Regions from separate parts of the Cellulosimicrobium sp. KWT-B genome, predicted to be linked through region 1. Evidence: riboswitches for the same ligand, from Rfam matches in the RefSeq annotation. Region 1 holds a riboswitch; the other holds the start of a gene.
What was found. Region 1 has a riboswitch for FMN ahead of ribD (bifunctional diaminohydroxyphosphoribosylaminopyrimidine deaminase/5-amino-6-(5-phosphoribosylamino)uracil reductase RibD). Riboswitches for the same ligand answer to the same signal wherever they lie in the genome.

Region 1 (7,344 bases):
CACCCACGCGTCGCCGGAGCCGAAGCGGACCGACACGATCTGGGGCCAGGCGAGGCGGCGCGTGTAGATGACGTTGCGCACCCGCAGGCCCTCGCGCGTCGGGACGGCGTGCACGCCGCCCAGGCGCCACAGCAGCCACGCCGCGAACAGCGCGAACGCTGCGATGGACAGCCGGTTCACCCACGACGTGCCGAGCGGCCCCGTCGCGGACAGCCCCACCACGACGCACCCGCCGACGACGACCACGCCCGTCGCCCAGGCCGACACCAGGCCGAACCGGGGCCGGAACGTGCGGTACGGGTCGTCGTCGCGGTCACCCGGCAGGCCGGGGTCGGGGAACGGGTCGGTGCTCATGCCGCCACCGTCTCACACCCGCCGACCACCCACCGGCGGCCGAGGTTCAGAGGCGCGAGGCGTGGATCCGGGTCACGAGGATCGCGCGCGCACCCACGTCGTACAGGGCGTCCATGACCTGGTTCGTGCGGTCGCGGCGCACCATCGCCCGCACCGCCGCCCAGTCCCGGTCGTGCAGCGGAGACACCGTGGGCGACTCCAGGCCCGGCGTGATCGCGACCGCACGGTCCACGAGCGACACCGGCACGTCGTAGTCCATGAGGACGTACTCGTGCGCCGTCAGCACCCCCTGCAGGCGACGGGACAGCACCTCCACCCCCGCCGGGACGTCCGCCTCCGCAACCTTGCGCGGCCGGATCAGCACCGCCTCCGACACCAGGATCGGGTCGCCGAACACCTCCAGACCCGCTCCCCGCAGCGTCGTGCCCGTCGAGACCACGTCCGCGACGACGTCCGCCACCCCGAGCTGCACCGCCGACTCGACCGCACCGTCCAGGTGCACCACCGTCGCGTCCACCCCGTGCGCGCGCAGGTGCCCCTCCACGAGGACCTCGTACGACGTCGCGACCCGCAGCCCCTGCACCTGCTCCAACGACGTGATCGTCCCCGCCGGCGCCGCGTACCGGAACGTCGACCCCCCGAACCCGAGCTGCATGTGCTCCACCGCGTCCGCGCCCGAGTCCAGCAGCAGGTCCCGACCCGTGATCCCGACGTCGACCGTGCCCGACCCCACGTACACCGCGATGTCGCGCGGGCGCAGGAAGAAGAACTCGGCGTCGTTGTCCGGGTCCGCCAGCACCAGCTCGCGCGGGTCACGACGCTGGCGGTACCCCGCCTCGCGCAGCATCTCGACGGCGGGCTCAGACAGGGACCCCTTGTTGGGGACGGCGATACGCAGCATGACAGGACCTTCGTTCAGGGGATCGGGCAGGGAGCGGGGAACAGCAGGGACGAGCGAGGGGCGAGCGGCGCTCGCGGCCGGGAGCAGGGACGCTCACCGGCGCGGCCGCTCACAGATGCTCGTACACGTCCTGCAGGCTCAGACCCTTCGCCAGCATGAGGACCTGCAGGTGGTAGAGGAGCTGGGAGATCTCCTCCGCCGTCTTCACGTCGCCCTCGTACTCGGCGGCCATCCACACCTCGGCGGCCTCCTCGACCACCTTCTTCCCGATCGCGTGCACGCCCGCGTCCAGCTCCGCGACCGTGCCGGAACCGGCAGGTCGCGTCGTGGCCTTCTCGGACAGCTCCGCGAACAGGGACTCGAACGTCTTCACGGGCTCCAGGGTATCCGCCACCCGGACCCGGCCGGGGCGTGTCCGCCCAGCGGGCACGCCCCGACCGTCCCCGTCACAGGTCGCGCAGCGCCACGACCGTCGCGACCGCCGCCTCCGCGGCCTCCGCACCCTTGTCCTCGCGCGACCCCTCCAGGCCCGCCCGGTCCAGGGCCTGCTGCTCGTCGTCGCACGTCAGCACACCGAACCCCACCGGCACCCCCGTGCGCACGCTCACGTCCGTCAGACCCGACGTCGCCGCCTGGCACACGTACTCGAAGTGCGGCGTCCCCCCACGGATCACCACCCCCAGCGCCACCACCGCGTCCGCACCGTGCTCCACCGCACGCGCCGCCGCCACCGGCAGCTCGAACGACCCCGGCACCCGCACCACGCTCACGTGCGACACGTTCGCCGCCGCCAACGCCCGCCGCGCGCCCGCCAGCAACCCGTCCATCACCTCCGTGTGCCAGCTCGCCGCGACCACCGTCACCCGCAGCCCCGACCCGTCCACGCGCACCGTCGGCGCACCCGCCCCGCTCATCCCTCGTCCTCCTTCGTCTCTTCGGCACCGGACCCGTCGCCCGGCCCTCCCAGCACGACCCCGTCCGGGACCGCCACCGTGTCCAGCAGATGACCCATCGCCACCTTCTTCGTCACCAGGTACGCCCGGTTGTGCTCCCCATGACCCACCTCGATCCGCTCAGTCCCCACCACGTCGATGCCCGACGCCACCAGACCCGTCACCTTCGCCGGGTTGTTCGTCAGCAACCGCACCCGCGACAACCCCAGGTCCGCCAGGATCGCCGCCGCCGCCCCGTACTCCCGACGATCCACCGGCCACCCCAGCTCCAGGTTCGCCTGCACCGTGTCCAGACCCGCGTCCTGCAGCTCGTACGCCCCGATCTTCGCCAGCAGCCCGATCCCGCGACCCTCGTGCCCCCGCAGGTACACCACCGCACCCCCCTCCGCCGCGACCCGCCCCAACGCCGCCCCCAGCTGCGGACCGCAGTCGCACCGCAACGACCCGAACGCGTCCCCCGTCAAGCACTCCGAGTGCACCCGCACCACCGGCACCCCGCCCCGCCCGACGGCGCTCGCGGCCTCCGCACCAGCCTCACCCCGACCCGACGCACCAGCAGGGGCGACCGCAGGGACCAGCGCCACGTGCTCCGCCCCCGTACGCAGGTCCCGGTACCCCACCACCCGGAACCGGCCGTGCACCGTCGGGAGCTCCGCCGACGACGTGCGGTGCACCCGCCGCGCCACCGCCTCCCGATCCGGCACCTCCGTGGCCACCGCAGGCGCAGGGTCGTGCACCCGCCGCCACGCCACCAGGTCCGCGATCGTGATCAGCACCAACCCGTCACGCTCCGCCAACGCCGCCGCGTCCCCCAGCCGCATCATCGTCCCGTCGTCGTGCACCAGCTCCGCGATACCCCCGACCTCACCCCTCCCCGCCAACCGCACCAGGTCCACCGCGGCCTCCGTGTGCCCCGCACGATGCAGCACACCCCCCGGCACCGCCCGCAACGGCAGCACGTGACCCGGCCGGATCAGGTCCACCGGACCCGACGCCGGGTCCGCCAGCACCCGCAACGTCCGCGCCCGGTCCTCCGCCGAGATCCCCGTCGACACCCCCGTCGCCGCGTCCACCGTCACCGTGTACGCCGTCCGCCGCGGATCCTGGCTGTGCGGCACCATCAACGGCAGCTCCAACGCGTCCGCCCGCACCGCCGGCATCGGCGCGCACAGGTACCCCGACGAGTGCCGGATCGTCCACGCCACCCACTCCGCCGACACCCCCTGCGCCGCGAACACCACGTCCGCCTCGTTCTCCCGGTCCGGCGAGTCCGCCACCAGCACCGGACGCCCCGCCCGGATCGCCGCCAACGCCTCCTCGACCGACCCCAGCCGCACGCCCTCCGACCCCTCCGGCACCGCGGCGCTCGCGGACCCCGCGCCCGTCACGACGCGCTCCCGGGGACCACGCCGGACACCAGCAGGCGTTCGACGTACTTCGCGAGCACGTCCACCTCGAGGTTCACCCGGTCGCCCGGCACCAGTCGCCCGAGGATCGTCGCTTCGAGCGTCGTCGGGATCAGCGAGACGCCGAACGTCTCGTCGTCCACGTGCGTCACCGTCAACGACACCCCGCTCACCGCGATCGAGCCCTTCTCCGCCACGTACCGCGTCAGACCCCCAGGCGCGGAGAGCACCAGGTCGTCCCACCGCTCCCCCGGCGCGCGGCTCACGAGCGTCCCGACGCCGTCCACGTGGCCCTGCACCACATGACCGCCCAGCCGCGCGTCCGCCCGGACGGCCCGCTCCAGGTTCACCGGCGACCCCGCCACGAGGTCACCCAGCGCAGTCCGACGCAACGACTCCGGCATCACGTCCGCCGTGAACGACCCGTCGCCACCGAGGCTCGTGACCGTCAGGCACACCCCGTTCACCGCGATCGAGTCACCGAGCCCCGCGTCCGACGCCGCGAGCGGCCCCTCGACCGTGAGCACCGCGTCCTCCCCCGCGCCGCCCGGGAACCCGATCCCCCGGACCCTGCCGATCTCCTCCACGATCCCCGTGAACATCAACCCACCCGTCCTTCCGTGCTCTTCCTGGACACCACCAGCGCGTCGTCCCCGACACGCCTCACCTCCACCGTGCGGAACCGGTGCGCGTCGGCGATCGTCGCCACACCCAACCCGTCCACCGCCCGCCGCCCGCTCCCCAGCAGCACCGGGGCCACGTACGCGTGCAGCTCGTCCACCGCACCCGCGGCCAGGAACGCCGTCGCCAGCGTCGGACCGCCCTCCACCAGCACGTGCCGCACCTCGCGCTCCGCGAGCCGCTCCAGCACCTCACCGACCTCCCGCGTCAGCACGTGCACCAGCTCGCCACCCTCCCCGCGGACCCGCGCCGCCGGCGGGACACCCCGCAACCCCACGACCACGCGCAACGGCTGGTGCTCCGCCAGACGCACGGCGCTCGCGGCCTCGTGCGCCGCGTCGTGGGAGGGACCGTGGCCACGCACCCGCGCGGTGAGCTCGGGGTCGTCGGCCAGGAGCGTGCCCGTGCCGACGACGATCGCGTCCACCTCCGCCCGCACGCGGTGCGCGTGCTCGCGCGCCGCGGGCCCGGTGATCCACCGGCTCGTCCCGTCCGCGGCGGCGACGTAGCCGTCGAGCGTCGTGGCCGTCTTGAGCGTCACGTACGGAGTGCCGCGCCGGACGGCCGTGAGCCACACCCGCAGGAGCTCCTCGCCCTCGGCGGCGCGCAGGCCGCGCACGACGCGGACCCCCGCGGCCCGCAGCCGGTGCGTGCCGCCCGTGGCGACGGGGTTCGGGTCGTCGACGGCGAGCACGACCTCTGCCACGCCCGCGGCGACGAGGGCGTCGGCGCACGGGCCGGTGCGACCGGTGTGGGCGCACGGCTCGAGCGTCACGACCGCCGTCGCGCCGGCCACGTCGACGCCGCGCGCCCGGGCGTCCGCGAGGGCCGCCGCCTCGGCGTGCGGCGTCCCCGCGCCACGATGCCACCCCTCGGCGAGCACGGGCCGCGGGTGCGGGGCGAGCGAGCCCGGCGCCGCGCCGTCGGGCAAGGGTGCGCCGGGCGGAGGGCCCAGCAGGACGCACCCGACACGCGGGTTCGGCCCGTGCGCCGGCCCTCGGGCCGCCAGCTCGAGCGCGCGCGTCATCGCGGCGTCGGCCGTCAGGGTGCGGGGGTGCTCGCCCATCGTCCTCCTCCCGGGCACGGGCGCTCCGGGGTGAGGGCGGGCGGCGGGTCGAGCCACGAGGGCCCGACGGCGTCGCTCACCACGGCGAGGCCGTCACCGTCCTGGACGGGTGCGCCGGCGGGTCGCCGGAGCACCACGCGCCGAGGCGTGGCCACGCCGCACGTGCTTCCTCCCATCCGGACTTTCACCGTCGGTCCTGGAGTTCCACCAGGTCAACCGCGCGTGGGCGCGGGTCGCGGACTGTCACCGCCGGCTCGGAATTGCACCGACCCCGGAGCACGTTCGTGCGTACTGCGTTCTGCAACCGCCGATGTTACTCCGGGTGCGCCCCGCGCGGGTGCGACCGGCGGTCCGACGCGGCCCCGCCCGCCCCGTCGAGGTCGCCGCTCGCGAGCACCGCCTGCCCCTGAGCTGTCGAGCTTCGCCGTCCGACGGCTGGCTCCACCCTCTTCTCCTTGCTCGGTGGTGAGGTTCTCGCAGTCTCGTGGATGGAGGATGTGCGCTTGGCACACTATTTTACATGGAACGAAGAAGGGGCCCGTAGTAGGCCCCTTCTCGTCCTGACGTCAGTGGGCGTGCGCCGACGCCTCCGCCAGCTCGCGCAGCGCCTGGATCTCCTCGGGCACGTTCTCCGCCCCGTAGACCGCCGACCCGGCGACGAAGACGTTCGCCCCCGCGTCCGCGGCCCGCTCGATCGTCGACCGCGACACTCCCCCGTCGACCTGGATCCACACGTCGAGACCCGACTCGCTCACGGCCTCGCGCGCCCGCCGGATCTTCGGCAGCGTCCCCTCGATGAAGGACTGCCCGCCGAAGCCCGGCTCGACCGTCATGACGAGGATCATGTCCACCTCGGTCAGCAGGTCCAGGAAGGGCTCCACCGGCGTCGCAGGGCGCAGCGCGACGCCTGCGCGGGCTCCCAGGCGGCGGAGCTCGCGAGCGAGCCGCACAGGGGCAGCAGCGGCCTCGGCGTGGAACGTGACCGACGCCGCGCCCGCCTCCGCGTAGGCCGGAGCCCAGCGGTCAGGGTCCTCGATCATGAGGTGGGCGTCGATCGGGACGGGAGACACCTGCGCCAGGCGCTCGAACACCGGCAGCCCGAGCGTGAGGTTCGGCACGAAGTGGTTGTCCATGACGTCGACGTGCGCGTAGTCCGCGGTGGCGATCGCGTTCAGGTCGCGCTCGAGGTTCGCGAAGTCGGCGGACAGGATGCTCGGTGCGATGAGGGCTGCCATGGGCCCAGCCTAGGGGCGCGTGCCGGAGCCCGGTGCTCGTACCCTCGTCGCGTGAGCGACCTCTCCTCCCCCTCCCCCGGCCCGGCCCCTGCCTCCGTTCCCGGCGCGCCGCACCGCCCCGGGGACCCGCGCGCCTCCGCGCCCGCCGTGACGGTGCGCCTGGCCACGGTGCACGACCTGCCGCGGGTCGCCGAGATCGCCGCCCCGTTCGTGCGCGACACGTGCGTGACGTTCGAGGAGGAGGTCTGGGACGTCCCGGCGTGGCACCGCAAGCTCGACGACGTCGTCGCGCGCGGCCTGCCGTTCCTCGTCGCCGAGGTCGACGCCCCGGGCTCCCCGACCGGCGTTGTCGTCGCGGGCTACGCGTACGCGTCGGCCTGGCGCCCCAAGCCCGCCTACCGGCACACCGCCGAGGACACGATCTACCTCGACCCGGAGCACGCCGGGCGCGGGGTGGGCACCGCGCTGCTCGCCGCGCTCCTGGAGGCGCTGGCCGCCGCGGGGGTCCGCCAGGTCGTCTCCGTCGTCGCCGACGTCCCCGAGGCCGCCGGGTCGCTCCCGCTGCACCGCCGCTTCGGCTTCGTCGAGACCGGCCGCCTCACCGCCGTGGGGTTCAAGCACGGCCGCTGGGTCGACACGATCCTGCTCCAGCGCACCCTCTGAGCACCCTGGTGCGCCCCGACCCACTCGGTCGAGCAGGCGGTCCTGGTGGGTGGGGGCGCCCGGACCCGCCACGACCACCTGCTCG
Region 2 (7,344 bases), on a different contig from region 1:
GAGGGCGAGGAGACGGGGCGAACAGGAAGGAGCCCCGGCGCCGCGAGGAGGGGCGAGCGGCGCCGGGGAGCAGGGGGAGGGCGTGCGCCCTCGGGACCGTCAGACGAACGCGGAGACGCCCGTGATGTCGCGCCCGACGATGAGCGCCTGGACCGACTCGGTGCCCTCGTACGTGTGCAGGGCCTCGATGTCGGCGAAGTGCCGCGCGACGCGGTTCTGGAGCAGGATCCCGTTGCCGCCGAGCAGGTCGCGCGCGCTCGCCGCGACCTCGCGCGCCCCGCGGGTGCACGTGTACTTCGCGAGCGACGCCTGCGGGCCGGTGAGCGTCCCCGCCTCGTCGAGCCGCGTCATCTGCGCGACGAGGAGCTGGAGCTGCGTGATCGTCGAGAGCATCCGGGTGAGGCGCTCCTGCACCATCTGGTTCGCGGCGAGCGGGCGCCCGAACTGGACGCGCTGCTTCGCGTACGCGACCGCGGCCTCGTAGCACGCGACCGCGTGCCCGACGGCGGCCCACGCCACCCCGAGGCGCGTCGCGAAGAGCACGCGCGAGGTGTCCTTGAACGACCGCGCGCCCGGCAAGGCGTTCTCGGCGGGGACGAACACGTCGTCGAGCACGACGTGCGCCTGCCAGATCGCGCGGAGCGAGACCTTGCCGGTGATGGTCGTGCCCGTGTAGCCCGGGGTGTCCTGCGGCACGACGAACCCGTGGACCTGACCATCGCCGTCGTCGCCGACGAGGCGCGCCCACACGACCGTGACGTGGCCCGACGACCCGTTGCCGATCCACTTCTTCTCGCCGTTCAGCACGTAGCCCTCGACGCCGTCGCGCGTCTCCTTGCGCGCCGTCGTCTCGAGCGAGACGGAGTCCGAGCCGTGGGTGGGCTCGGTGAGCGCGAACGCGCCGAGGATCTCCCCGCGCGCCATGGGCTCGGCGTACTTCGCCCGCTGCTCGTCGGAGCCGAGCATCTGGATGCTGCGCAGCGCGAGACCGCCCTGGACGCCGCAGATCGTCGCGACGGAGCCGTCGCCGCGCGACATCTCCATGGCGGCGAGGCCGGCGGCGAGCTGGCTCACGTGCGGACGACCGTCGACGTCGACGCCGTCGCGCAGCAGGTCGAGCTCGCCCATGCGCTTGACGAGGTCGAACGGGACCTCGGCGCGCTCCCAGTAGTCGTCGATGACGGGCAGCACCTCGTCCTGGACGAACTGCCGGACGCGCTGCAGGTGGGCGCGGTCCTCCTCGGTCGCGTCGGCGAACGCGCCGGCGTAGTCGAGGTCGAGCGGGGTCGCGAGGTCGTAGGTGGGCTCGGTGACGCCGGGCATGATCGGGGTGGTGGGCATCGGTGCTCCCCTGGGAGGGCGGCTGCGGTCGGTCGACCGTCCTCGACGCGCTTGCCCGGGGTGCGGGCCCGGCGTCGGCGGCGGTCCCTCCCATAGTGCAGCGATACCCCGTCTCAGTCAATCGAGACGGGGTATCGGGGTGGGTGGGCCGGGTGACCGGCGGGTCAGGCGGGGGCGCCCGCCGCCGCGGCGTCCGCCTCGGCAGCGGCGGCCGCGCGGCGGTTGACGCGCCACCACACGAAGAACCCGACGAGCGTGAACGCGCCGTAGAACACGTACATGAACGCGGACGCGTAGAAGCCGGCCGAGATCAGCAGGGGCACGCCCACGACGTCCACGGCGACCCAGATGAGCCAGAACTCGACCCAGCCCTTCGCCATGCCGTACGTCGCGAGCAGCGAGCCCATGAATATCCACGCGTCGGCCCAGACGGGCTCGTACGACTCGAGCGCGCGGAACACCGGGGTCAGCAGCGCCGTGCCGCCGACGAGCGCGACGACGAGGAACACGCGCTGGCGCCACGACGCCCAGCGCGGCACGACGGCGACGCCGTGGCTGTCCGCGTCGGCGTCACCGAGCCGCGCCTGGGTCCTGCGCCACTGCACCCACCCGTAGACCGACACGACGACGAACATGGCCTGGCGACCGGCCTGGCCGAGCAGGTTGACGGGGTTGGGCGTCGCGAACACCGCGCCGAGGAACACCGTGAGCAGCAGCAGGTTGCCGACGATGCCCACCGGCCACGCCCACACCTTGCGCCGCATGCCGCCCAGCGCCGACGCCAGGCCGAATCCGTTGCCCACGATCTCGCGCCACAGCAGGTGCTGGTCGCCGATCGTCAGCTGCGCGTCGAACAGCGCGTGGATCAGGTCCATCGGATGTCCTCGTCCTCCCGGGCACGGGCGCTCCGGGGTGAGGGCGGGCGGCGGGGCCGGGCCACGAGGGCCCGACGGCGTCGCTCACCACGGCGAGACCGTGCCCCGTCGCGCGGGCTCGCGAGAGCCCGGCCGAGGACGGCCGCGCCGCACGTGCTTCCTCCCATCCGGACTGTCACCGTCGGTCCTGGAGTTCCACCAGGTCAACCGCGCGTGGGCGCGGGTCGCGGACTGTCACCGCCGGCTCGGAATTGCACCGACCCCGGAGCACGTTCGTGCGTACTGCGTTCTGCAACCGCCGATGCTACTCGCGCATTCCCCGGGCACGGGACTCGTCCCGCACCGTCCCACGGACTGGAACACGGGGCGGGGCGGGAGGGGTCAGGCCAGGGCGTCGCGGACGGCGCGCGCGACGTCGTCCGCGACGCCCTGCGCGTCCGCGTCGGCGTCCACCACGGTCACGACGACGCGGCGCGCCGCGGGCACGCCGTCCCCGTTGCGCTCCTGGGCGGCGGCGTCGGGCGCGGCGTACCGGCCGACGGCGGCGCGCCGCAGGTCCGCGAACGCCTCCTCGAGCTGGGGGCGCAGGTCCTGCTCGGGGGAGCGCAGCCACCGGCGCAGGAGCGCGTTGTGCACGGCGACGACGGACGCCGCGAACGCGATCGACGCCGTCGAGCGGCGCTCGTCCGGCGGGAGCGCGTCGCGCAGGTACGCGGTGAACGCGCGCTCGTAGCGGTGGGTCGTCACGAGCTCGCGGTCGCGCAGCGCCGGCACCTGCTGGAGGAGCTGCCAGCGGGCCAGGGACGTCTCACGCTGCCCGACGTGGTGGTCGAACACCAGCCGCGCCGCGCGGCACACCTCGAGGTACGGGTCGACCGTCGGGTCGGGCGTGAGGTGCCCCTCGGCGTCGGGCACGGGCCGCGTCGCGGCGAGCATGACGACGACCTCGTCGAGCAGGAGCTCGTGGTCCGCGAAGACCACGTCCTCCTTGGACCCGTAGCGGCGGAAGAAGGTGGCGCGGCTGACCTGGGCGGCGTCGGCGATCTCCTCGACGGTCGTCTGCTCGTACCCCTTGCGGGTGAAGAGCTCGATCGCTGCGTCGACGGCCTGGGCATGGGTGCGGCTACGGACGTCGGTCATGCACCGGACGGTACACCGGTACCCGGCGCTCGCCCGGCCCGGGGGCGGTGGCCCTGGGGTGGCGCCGGGTGCGAGGCTGGGGCCATGCCGGACCAGCCTCGCGTGCACGCGATCCACGTCGCGAAGGCCCGTCGGCTGCCGACGCGGGTCGTCGCGTCGGTCGAGGCCGAGGAGGGCAAGGGCCTCGTCGGCGACCGGTACCACGGGTCGAAGCACCGGCACGTGACGATCCAGACGCTCACCGACCTGGCCGCCGCCTCGGCGGACCTCGGGCAGGAGATCGATCCCGGCCTCACCCGTCGCAACGTCGCGCTCACCCACGGCGACCTGCCCACGAAGCCGGGCTCGTTCCTGCGGATCGGGGACGTCGAGCTCCAGGTGCTGCGGATCGCCGCGCCGTGCCGCCTGCTCGACGACTGGATCGCACCCGGCGCGATGCGCGCGATGCACGCGCGGGGCGGCGTCGTGTGCCGTCTGCTGTCGTCCGGCACGGTCCGGGCGGGCGACGTCGTGGTGTGGGACGCGGCGGCCGCCGGCGGGGCCTGAGCCCCGGGGCGGCCTCCGGCCCGACGGTGGCCGGGCGCGTGCCGTCGGCAGCGGCGCCCGTGCTTCGACGGTAGACCCGTGGCGGCGCCCGCGTCGACGGCTGGGGCGGGTGAGACGACCTCCGTCCACAGCTCCGACGGTCGTCCACAAACCCGGTGCCGTGGGCCCCGCCGGGTGGCACCATGGCGGCCATGCTCGTGACCCTCGCCGCGACGGCGTCCCCCGGGACGCTCGACGACGCCACCGACCTCGGCTTCCTGCTGCACAAGCACCCGGACCGGGCGCAGGTGTTCGACCTGCCCGTCGGCCGCGCGCACGTCTTCTACCCCGAGGCGACGGCGCAGCGGTGCGAGGCCGCGCTCCTGCTCGAGGTCGACCCGGTGGGGATCGTGCGGAACAAGCGGTTCGGCGGCGGCGACGCGTTCGCGCTCGCGCAGTACGTGAACGACCGCCCGTACGCCGCGTCGTCGATGGTCGCGGTCGCGCTCGGCAAGGTGTTCGCGACGGCGATGAGCGGCCGGTGCGACGCACGACCGGCGCTCGCGGACGCCCCGATCCCGCTCGACGTGCACGTGCCGTCCCTCCCGTGCCGCGGCGGTGCGGACCTCGCACGCCGGCTGTTCGAGCCGCTGGGCTGGAGCGTCACGGCGACGGCGGAGCCGCTCGACCCGACGGTGCCGACGTGGGGCGCGTCGCGCTACGTTGACCTGCGCCTGCGCGGCACCCGCCGGCTCGCGGACGCGCTCGCGCAGCTCTACGTGCTGCTGCCCGTGCTCGACGACGCGAAGCACTACTGGGTCTCGACCGACGAGGTGGACAAGCTCGTGCGCGCGGGCGGCGGCTGGCTCGCGGACCACCCGGAGCGTGCGCAGATCCTGCGCCGCTACCTCGCGCACCAGCGTCGCTACGTGGAGGACGCCACCGCGCGTCTCGCCGCGCTCGACGGGGACGTCCCCGAGGAGGACGCCGCACCCGCTGCCGGTATGCCGGTCGGCGCCCCGTCGTCCGACGTCGGCCCGCAGGGCGCCATGACGGGGACCGGCGCCGTCACGGCGGGCGACGCCGACGGCACGCCCGAGCCGCCGCTCGCGCGGCAGCGGGCCGACGCGGTGCTCGCGGCCCTGCACGACGCCGGGGCACGGACCGTCGTCGACCTCGGGTGCGGCGAGGGCGCGCTCCTGCGTCGCCTCGCCGCGGACCGGACCTTCACGCGCGTGCTCGGGACCGACGTGTCGGCGCGCGAGCTCGAGCGGGCGGCGGTGCGCCTGCGCCTGCACGAGGCGAGCGACGCCGAGCGGGAGCGGGTGCGGCTCGTGCAGTCGTCGCTCACGTACGTGGACGACCGGGTGGCGGGGTTCGACGCCGCGGTGCTCATGGAGGTCGTCGAGCACGTCGACCCGTCGCGCCTCGACGCGCTCACGGCCGCGGTGCTGGGCCACGCCCGGCCGCGGACCGTCGTCGTGACGACGCCGAACGCCGAGTACAACGTCCACTACCCGAACCTGCTGGACGGCCCCGGCGGCGGGCGCGTGCGCCACCCCGACCACCGCTTCGAGTGGACGCGGGCGGAGCTGCGCGCGTGGGCGGCCGCGGCGGGGGAGCGCTACGGGTACGCGGTCGAGCTGCGCGACGTCGGCCCGCTCGCCCCCGACGTCGGGGCGCCCACCCAGATGGCGGTGCTGACCCTCGTCGGGGACGCGGCGTCGCCCGAGACCCCGGCGGCCCCGGCCCCGGCACGGACCACGGAGGAGGCCCGATGACCGGGCAGGCGACCGAGAGCGCGAGCCCGACCACGGGCGCGACGCCGACCGCGACCTCGACCTCGACCCCGAGCACGACGCGCGAGCTGCGCGTGCCCGCGTCGAGCCTCGTGGTGCTCGTCGGCGTGTCCGGCTCGGGGAAGTCGACCTTTGCGCGCGAGCACTTCGGGCCGTACGAGACGGTGTCGTCGGACGTGTGCCGCGGGCTCGTGTCGAACGACGAGAACGACCAGGCGGCCACGCGCGCGGCGTTCGAGGTCCTGGAGACCATCGTGTCCAAGCGGCTGGAGGCGAACCTGCTCACGGTCGTCGACGCGACGAACGTGCAGCGCGAGGCCCGCGGGTCTCTCGTCGCGCTCGCCCGCGCGCACGACGTCCTGCCCGTCGCGATCGTCCTCGACGTGCCGGAGAAGGTGGCGGTGGAGCGGAACGCGGCGCGACCGGACCGCGGGTTCGGCGCGCACGTCGTCAAGCGCCAGCGCGCGGCGCTGCGGTCGTCGCTGAAGACCCTCCAGCGCGAGGGCTTCCGCACCGTGCACGTGCTGCGCGGCGAGGACGAGGTGGCGGCGGCCCAGGTCGTGCGCACGCCCCTGCTCACCGACCGTCGCGACGAGCACGGTCCGTTCGACGCGATCGGCGACGTGCACGGCTGCCTCGACGAGCTGGTGGCGCTGCTCGGGGTGCTGGGCTACGCCGTCGTGCGCGACGACGCCGGCCGGCCGGTCGACGCCGTGCACCCCGAGGGCCGGCGCGCGATCTTCCTCGGCGACCTCGTCGACCGCGGGCCCGACTCCCCGGGCGTGCTGCGGCTCGCGATGGGCATGGTCCGCGCGGGGCACGCGCTCGCGGTGCCGGGCAACCACGAGCACAAGCTCGTGCGCGCGCTCGGCGGGCGCGACGTGAAGGTCTCCCACGGCCTCGAGACGACGCTCGCCCAGCTCGCCGCGGAGCCCGAGCAGTTCCGGCGCGAGGTCGAGGCGTTCTGCCGTGACCTCGTGTCCCACCTCGTGCTCGACGACGGTCGCCTCGTGGTCGCGCACGCCGGGCTCAAGGAGTCCTACCAGGGCCGCGCGTCGGGCCGCGTGCGCAGCTTCGCGCTGTACGGCGACACGACCGGCGAGACGGACGAGTTCGGCCTGCCCGTGCGCTACCCGTGGGCCGACGACTACCGCGGACGCACCATGGTCCTCTACGGGCACACGCCCACGCCCGAGGCCGAGTGGGTCAACAACACGATGTGCCTCGACACCGGGTGCGTCTTCGGCGGGAAGCTGTCCGCGCTGCGCTACCCCGAGAAGGAGGTCGTGCAGGTGCCCGCCGCGCGCGAGTACTACGCGCCCGCGCGCCCCTTCCTGCCCGATGGCGCGACCGGTCCCGGGTCGTCCGCGCGCGCGGACGACTTGCTGAGCGTCACGGACGTGCTCGGGCGCCGCGGCGTCGAGACGGCGACGCACGGGCGCGTGACCGTGGGCGAGGAGCAGGCGGCGGGGGCGCTCGAGGTGATGAGCCGGTTCGCCGTCGACCCGCGCCTGCTGCTCCACCTGCCGCCGACGATGAGCCCGGTCGCGACCTCGACGCTGCCCGGCCTGCTCGAGCACCCCGACGGGGCGTTCGCCGCGTACGCGCGCGACGGCGTCGACCGCGTGGTGTGCGAGGAGAAGCACATGGGGTCGCGCGCCGTC

Region 2: another riboswitch for FMN. It lies ahead of pnuC (nicotinamide riboside transporter PnuC); the one in region 1 lies ahead of ribD (bifunctional diaminohydroxyphosphoribosylaminopyrimidine deaminase/5-amino-6-(5-phosphoribosylamino)uracil reductase RibD).

What each region holds. Positions count from the first base shown of each region.
Region 1 covers NZ_NEDO01000003.1:211,541-218,884, reverse strand. The annotation lists gene B9L22_RS10895 (PH domain-containing protein) at 1-354, opposite strand, end outside; gene hisG (ATP phosphoribosyltransferase) at 401-1,255, opposite strand; gene B9L22_RS10885 (phosphoribosyl-ATP diphosphatase) at 1,365-1,628, opposite strand; gene ribH (6,7-dimethyl-8-ribityllumazine synthase) at 1,702-2,169, opposite strand; gene ribB (3,4-dihydroxy-2-butanone-4-phosphate synthase) at 2,166-3,596, opposite strand; gene B9L22_RS10870 (riboflavin synthase) at 3,593-4,216, opposite strand; gene ribD (bifunctional diaminohydroxyphosphoribosylaminopyrimidine deaminase/5-amino-6-(5-phosphoribosylamino)uracil reductase RibD) at 4,216-5,361, opposite strand; FMN riboswitch at 5,520-5,645, opposite strand; gene rpe (ribulose-phosphate 3-epimerase) at 5,928-6,596, opposite strand; gene B9L22_RS10855 (GNAT family N-acetyltransferase) at 6,648-7,259, shown strand.
Region 2 covers NZ_NEDO01000002.1:141,338-148,681, reverse strand. The annotation lists gene B9L22_RS06890 (acyl-CoA dehydrogenase family protein) at 100-1,341, opposite strand; gene pnuC (nicotinamide riboside transporter PnuC) at 1,506-2,216, opposite strand; FMN riboswitch at 2,366-2,491, opposite strand; gene B9L22_RS06880 (TetR/AcrR family transcriptional regulator) at 2,598-3,356, opposite strand; gene B9L22_RS06875 (MOSC domain-containing protein) at 3,441-3,902, shown strand; gene B9L22_RS06870 (3' terminal RNA ribose 2'-O-methyltransferase Hen1) at 4,094-5,662, shown strand; gene B9L22_RS06865 (polynucleotide kinase-phosphatase) at 5,659-7,344, shown strand, end outside.